2 regions of the Planococcus shenhongbingii genome follow, and region 2 is predicted to be linked to the other one. Evidence: a T-box and tRNA genes for the amino acid it is inferred to sense, from the RefSeq annotation. Region 2 holds a T-box; the other holds one or more tRNA genes.
What was found. A T-box is a leader RNA that pairs with one kind of tRNA and senses whether it is charged. The one in region 2 lies ahead of trpS (tryptophan--tRNA ligase), so its partner is inferred to be a tRNA-Trp.

Region 1 (3,381 bases), 1.7 Mb from region 2:
TTGACTGCGAGACGGACAGGTCGAGCAGGGTCGAAAGACGGGCTTAGTGATCCGGTGGTTCCGCATGGAAGGGCCATCGCTCAACGGATAAAAGCTACCCCGGGGATAACAGGCTTATCTCCCCCAAGAGTCCACATCGACGGGGAGGTTTGGCACCTCGATGTCGGCTCATCGCATCCTGGGGCTGTAGTCGGTCCCAAGGGTTGGGCTGTTCGCCCATTAAAGCGGTACGCGAGCTGGGTTCAGAACGTCGTGAGACAGTTCGGTCCCTATCCGTCGCGGGCGCAGGAAATTTGAGAGGAGCTGTCCTTAGTACGAGAGGACCGGGATGGACACACCGCTGGTGTACCAGTTGTTCCGCCAGGGGCATCGCTGGGTAGCTATGTGTGGCCGGGATAAGTGCTGAAAGCATCTAAGCACGAAGCCCCCCTCAAGATGAGATTTCCCATTGCGCAAGCAAGTAAGATCCCTCAAAGACGATGAGGTAGATAGGTTCGGGGTGGAAGCGCGGCGACGCGTGCAGCTGACGAATACTAATCGATCGAGGACTTAACCAAACTGTTTGTTCAATGTCGCATATCCGGTTTTGAAGGCGCAAGTAAAAAGTTTTTTCAAAAAAAGCTTGATATACTTTATATTATTGGTATAATAAAACTTGTCTTTCAAAACAAAATTAGTCTGGTGATGATGGCAAAGAGGCCACACCCGTTCCCATCCCGAACACGGCAGTTAAGCTCTTTTGCGCCAATGGTAGTTGGGGGTTTCCCCCTGCGAGAGTAGGACGTTGCCAGGCTGATCAATATTATTCCGAAGTAGCTCAGTGGTAGAGCACCGCACTGTTAATGCGATGGTCGTAGGTTCGAATCCTACCTTCGGAGCCATTCTTTTGGAGAGCTGTCCGAGTGGCCGAAGGAGCATGATTGGAAATCATGTAGGCGGGCAACCGTCTCAAGGGTTCGAATCCCTTGCTCTCCGCCAGTAGATAACTTCAATAATCAAGGCCCCTTGGTCAAGCGGTTAAGACACCGCCCTTTCACGGCGGTAACACGGGTTCGAATCCCGTAGGGGTCACCAACACTTTAATTACCTGGAGGATTAGCTCAGCTGGGAGAGCATCTGCCTTACAAGCAGAGGGTCGGCGGTTCGATCCCGTCATCCTCCACCATTTCCTAAATACATAACTTCAACAAGGCGTTAAAAATTTTCTTCTATATAATATAATGGCCATTGAAGAAGTAGACGGAAAGAAAATCATCACCTATATTATTGTCGCGGGTAGAGCAAATCGCTGAACGAAGACAGCGATTAACACCGAAGCAGCCGAAGGCGATGCAGGTGTCCATTACGAAACGCGCGTAAGAGAAACAAAGTATCACCTATATTATTGTCGCGGGGTAGAGCAGTTCGGTAGCTCGTCGGGCTCATAACCCGGAGGTCGCAGGTTCAAATCCTGCCCCCGCAACCAAAATGGTCCCGTGGTGTAGCGGTTAACATGCCTGCCTGTCACGCAGGAGATCGCCGGTTCGATCCCGGTCGGGACCGCCATTTTTACATAACAAAATGGGTCAGTAGCTCAGTTGGTAGAGCATTAGATTGAAGCTCTAAGTGTCGGCGGTTCGATTCCGTCCTGACCCACCATTTTTTTATATCTCCATGCCGGAGTAGCTCAACTGGTAGAGCAACTGACTTGTAATCAGTAGGTTGAGGGTTCAAGTCCTTTCTCCGGCACCACTAGGTGGGGTAGCGAAGTGGCTAAACGCGGCGGACTGTAAATCCGCTCCTTCGGGTTCGGCAGTTCGAATCTGCCCCCCACCACCAGTTTTATAGGGGCATAGTTTAACGGTAGAACAGAGGTCTCCAAAACCTCCGATGTGGGTTCGATTCCTACTGCCCCTGCCAATTTTTAAATTATATGATGGCGGTCGTGGCGAAGTGGTTAACGCACCGGATTGTGATTCCGGCACTCGGGGGTTCAATTCCCCTCGTCCGCCCCATGTTTTTTATTTTAATGAATGATTTATATACTAATGATAATATGGCGGTCGTGGCGAAGTGGTTAACGCACCGGATTGTGATTCCGGCATTCGGGGGTTCAATTCCCCTCGTCCGCCCCATCCAGTTATTGGGGTATAGCCAAGCGGTAAGGCAACGGGTTTTGATCCCGTCATGCCCTGGTTCGAATCCAGGTACCCCAGCTTTTGCGGAAGTAGTTCAGTGGTAGAACGCCACCTTGCCAAGGTGGAGGTCGCGGGTTCGACCCCCGTCTTCCGCTCCAACATTTTTGGCGGCATAGCCAAGTGGTAAGGCATGGGTCTGCAACACCCTTATCACCGGTTCGAGTCCGGTTGCCGCCTCCATAATAATTTGCCGGCGTGGCGGAATTGGCAGACGCGCGGGACTCAAAATCCCGTTCCTTCACGGGAGTGTCGGTTCGACCCCGACCGCCGGTATCTTTTAAAAGGACCTGCCTGTCCTTTATAAGCCCCCAGTTTTGATTAACTTCAAAACTGGGGGCTTTTTTGTGCTTTCTTTCTTTAGCAAAGAACTTTGCATCTTTTATTATAAATGATATTGTTATTAATATTCAGACAATTCATAGGGATGGAGGAGATGCTATGACTTATAAGTTGATTAAGAACGGGCATTTAATTGATGGAACGGGGAATCAGGTATTTCATGAAGCAGCGATACTTTTAAACGGCAACCGTATAGAAGTTATAGGAAAGCTTTCAGAAATGAAAATTCCTGAAGAAGGTATAGAGGAAATTGATGCACAAGGCGGTTATATTCTTCCAGGATTGATTGATACACATGTGCATATCGCTATGCAGATAAAAGATATACGCGAAACTTTAAAGACACCGTTCGCCTTAAAATTTTATGAAGCAATCGGCTATATGAAAAACACTCTTAATGCTGGAGTGACTACTGTCCGTGATGCAGGATTTGCGGATTTTGGCATTAAACAAGCAGTAGAAAACAGGTTGGTTGCGGGTCCTCGGATGCAGCTGAGCATTAATCCTCTAACAATTACAGGTGGACATGGAGACTCCTGGATGAGATCGGGGCTGGACATTACCGCTAAAAGCTATCCGGGAATGCCAGAAGGGATTTGTGACGGCCCCGAACAGGTGAGGCAAAGAGTTAGGGAAATGCTCAGAGCGGGTGCTGAAGTAATTAAAGTACATGCGACAGGAGGAGTGATGAGTCCGACAGATCATCCGGAATTCACCCAGTATTCCCAAGAAGAGTTGTCGATTATTGTAGAAGAAGCGACATTCCGGGGTGGCATAAAAGTAATGGCACACGCCCAAGGAGCTGAAGGTATAAAAAATGCCGTGCGTGCAGGCATTCATTCGATTGAACATGGCATCTTTTTGG
Region 2 (3,381 bases):
GGTTAACTATTGAAATTAAAACAGTTCCATTTAATGTCCGGCTGGAACTGAATGAAGCACAGGATTACGAAATCCAAAATTCTGGCTGGGGACCAGATTATCAAGACCCGATGACATTTATCGATTTGTTCGTAAGCAGTTCTCCTCAGAATAAAATGGGCTACTCCAATCCGGAATTCGACGCTTTGGTGGAATCTGCCAAAGGTGAACTGGCCCAAGACATTCCGGCACGCTGGGATGCAATGGCACAAGCAGAGCGGATATTAATCGAGGAAGATGCCGCAATTGCGCCTATTTATCAGCGGGGTGCGATGGTGCTGCAAAAACCATATGTCAATGATATTGTAACGCATCCGTTCGGTGGGGATTATGGTTATAAATGGGCTTATATTTCTGGGAAGCAATGACAAAAAAAGTTTAGATAGCTTTTGAAAATTCATTCTAAAAACCAAAAAGAAAAGGCTACAATAACTGTAGCCTTTTCTTTATTTTCGCTTACGGCCTAAGCCCATCGCATTTTCCATTTTCTTCAACGTCTTATTCGCTAAATGATTAGCTTTTTCAGCGCCTTCATCCAAAATTCGGTCAAGTTCTTCTGAATTCAAAAGTTCCTGGTAACGTTCTTGAATGGGAGCAAGATGATCGGTTACTGCTTTTGCGACAGATGCTTTAAAGTCTCCATAGCCAGCCCCTTCATATTTAGAGACAAGGGACTCAATGCTTACATCGGAAAGAGCGGCTTCGATAGTCAACAAATTGGAAATACCGGGTTTGTTTATAGGATCAAATTTTACTATGCCTTCTGAATCCGTGACAGCACTTTTAATTTTCTTTTCGATGGTCTTTAAATCATCGAGCAACGTGACAATCGCTTTTTTATTGGTATCCGATTTGCTCATTTTTTTCGTCGGATCTTGAAGCGACATAATGCGGGCGCCATTTTTCGGAACACGGATTTCCGGAATCTTCAATACTTCATTAAAACGCTTATTGAAACGTTCCGCCAAATCACGCGTCAGTTCAATATGCTGCTTTTGGTCATCTCCAACGGGTACCACATCCGTTTGGTAAAGGAGAATGTCTGCAGCCATCAAAGGCGGATAAGTCAGAAGCCCGGATGAAACCGAAGTGCTTTTTGCAGACTTATCTTTGTACTGTGTCATGCGCTCGAGTTCACCGATAGTAGAAATGCATTGCAGCATCCAACCGGCTTGGGCATGTGCCGGAACTTCCGATTGTATGAAGAGAGTGACTTTCTCCGGATCAATGCCGACAGCAAGATATAAAGCTGCAAGAGCTTTAATGTTTTTTCTCAACTCCAGCCGGTCTTGCGGCATGGTGATGGCATGCTGGTCCACGATGCAAAAAATGCATTCAAATTCATCCTGCAGGTCCGTAAATTGCTTAAATGCGCCGATATAATTTCCTAAAGTAACGGTACCGGTAGGTTGTACACCAGAAAAGATTTTTTTCATCCAAATTCCTCCTCAATATAAAAAACACAGCACACATCCCTAAAAAAGGGACGAATGATGTGTTTTTCCGCGGTACCACCCTAGTTGCCGTCACCGGCCACTCTTCTTCATAACGTGAAGATCACGGAAACGGCTACTTTCAAGTTCACCGGTTCAGCTCAAAAGCCCATTCAATACTGCCCAACATCTGTTTTCACCAACCACAGACTCTCTATTATAGAAGGAACAGCATTTACTCTTCTTTTTCATCGCTCATTTTCTATTTGTTTATTATAATACAAAAAAGTTTTTATATGCAAGATTTATAGCTGGTAGATAAAAAGTGAAATTCCCATAGCCAGTAAAGTGACGCCGCCAATGATCAAGAGAGGAGTGCTAGATACAGCAAAAAGTTCAGAAGGCGCACGCATTTCGTCATCTTCTAAGGTAGATTTGCCCTTAAAGACTTTTCTCATGCTCATTGTAAATATATCAAATACTCCAGTCCGTATAACAAAAACCCATAAGCCGATAAAAAACAGAACTCCGCCATAGATAAAAGAATTGTTTATATAGGACAAAAGAGAGAAAGCTTCACTCCGCAATACCATCGTCAAAAAAATTAAAACTTGGATAATAATTATACCAAGAATAGTTATTTTCATTTTTGCACCTCTGTTCTTAGTTTATTGTAGAAGAAATAATAAAAAAAATCAAAATTAAAAATAAAAAAATTGTTAAAAAATCCTTATAAAACCAATATTCATGCTATTTTATGTAATATTAATGACATATCGTTGTTACAATGTTGTAACTAGTCAAAAAAAAGTGCTGTACAACTAAAAAAGATTATGTATAATTAACAGTGTACCAATTTTTCAGAAAATTTAAGGGGGTCACGTAAGTGAAAAACAGCAAGTTATTTTGGCTATTAGGCCTGGTTTTAGTTCTTAGTGCCTTCCTAGCGGCATGTGGCGGCGGGGGAGAAACTACAACTGAACCATCAGAAACAGACGGCAACACAGAAAAAACTGATGAAAAAGCATCAGGGGATTTAGATTCAGTACAAGAGTTGAATTTAATGGAAACCGCTGAAATTCCAACAATGGATTCAGCACTTGCTGAAGACGCGGTAGCTTTCAACATTATGAATAACGTAAACGAAGGTTTGTACCGCTTGAACCAAGAAAACATTGCAGAACCGGCTATGGCTGAAAGCGAACCTGAAATCAGCGAAGACGGATTAACTTACACTTTTAAATTGCGTGATGCTAACTGGTCAGATGGTACCCCAGTTACAGCCCAAGATTTCGTATTTTCTTGGCAGCGTGCTGTGGATCCAGCTACTGGATCACCTTACGGCCCTTACATGATGGCTGGCACAATCAAAAATGCTGCAGCTATTGCAGAAGGTAAAATGGACAAAGCTGAACTTGGTGTAGAAGCGAAGGATGAAAAAACTCTAGTGGTAACACTTGAGCGTCCGGTCCCTTACTTTATGTCATTAATGGCTTTTGGAACATTCCTTCCACAAAAAGAAGCTTTCGTCACTGAAAAAGGAAAAGCTTACGCTTCCAATTCTGACAACCTTCTTTACAACGGACCATTTGTATTGACTAACTGGGACGGCACAGGCCTGACATGGTCAATGGAAAAAAATCCAGAGTACTGGGATGCAGAGACAGTTAAACTTGATAAAGTTAACGTGGACGTAGTTAAAGAGGCAGGTACTGGGCTTAATCTTTATGATTCAGGCGAAAAAGACCGCGCTGGTCTTTCTGGTGAGTACGCTATGCAACATGCTGACAATCCAGAAGCTGTTAGAGAATTAGAGCCGACTGTATTCTACTTAAAATTCAACCAAGAACGCAATGGAGAAAAAACGCCATTAGCAAACGAAAATATCCGTAAAGCGATTTCTTTGGCT

Region 1: it encodes a tRNA-Trp, which carries the amino acid that the T-box ahead of trpS (tryptophan--tRNA ligase) is inferred to sense. The anticodon was not compared.

The regions. Positions count from the first base shown of each region.
Region 1 is NZ_CP129235.1:1,120,732-1,124,112, forward strand. It holds rRNA gene QWY16_RS05475 (23S ribosomal RNA) at 1-557, shown strand, start outside; rRNA gene rrf (5S ribosomal RNA) at 678-793, shown strand; tRNA gene QWY16_RS05485 (tRNA-Asn) at 807-881, shown strand; tRNA gene QWY16_RS05490 (tRNA-Ser) at 889-978, shown strand; tRNA gene QWY16_RS05495 (tRNA-Glu) at 1,000-1,074, shown strand; tRNA gene QWY16_RS05500 (tRNA-Val) at 1,090-1,165, shown strand; tRNA gene QWY16_RS05505 (tRNA-Met) at 1,389-1,465, shown strand; tRNA gene QWY16_RS05510 (tRNA-Asp) at 1,470-1,545, shown strand; tRNA gene QWY16_RS05515 (tRNA-Phe) at 1,563-1,638, shown strand; tRNA gene QWY16_RS05520 (tRNA-Thr) at 1,656-1,731, shown strand; tRNA gene QWY16_RS05525 (tRNA-Tyr) at 1,735-1,818, shown strand; tRNA gene QWY16_RS05530 (tRNA-Trp) at 1,826-1,899, shown strand; tRNA gene QWY16_RS05535 (tRNA-His) at 1,919-1,994, shown strand; tRNA gene QWY16_RS05540 (tRNA-His) at 2,039-2,114, shown strand; tRNA gene QWY16_RS05545 (tRNA-Gln) at 2,124-2,195, shown strand; tRNA gene QWY16_RS05550 (tRNA-Gly) at 2,201-2,275, shown strand; tRNA gene QWY16_RS05555 (tRNA-Cys) at 2,284-2,357, shown strand; tRNA gene QWY16_RS05560 (tRNA-Leu) at 2,367-2,450, shown strand; gene QWY16_RS05565 (metal-dependent hydrolase family protein) at 2,616-3,381, shown strand, end outside.
Region 2 is NZ_CP129235.1:2,788,886-2,792,266, reverse strand. It holds gene QWY16_RS13815 (peptide ABC transporter substrate-binding protein) at 1-407, shown strand, start outside; gene trpS (tryptophan--tRNA ligase) at 486-1,475, opposite strand; T-box leader at 1,519-1,733, opposite strand; gene QWY16_RS13805 (DUF3899 domain-containing protein) at 1,778-2,119, opposite strand; gene QWY16_RS13800 (peptide ABC transporter substrate-binding protein) at 2,359-3,381, shown strand, end outside.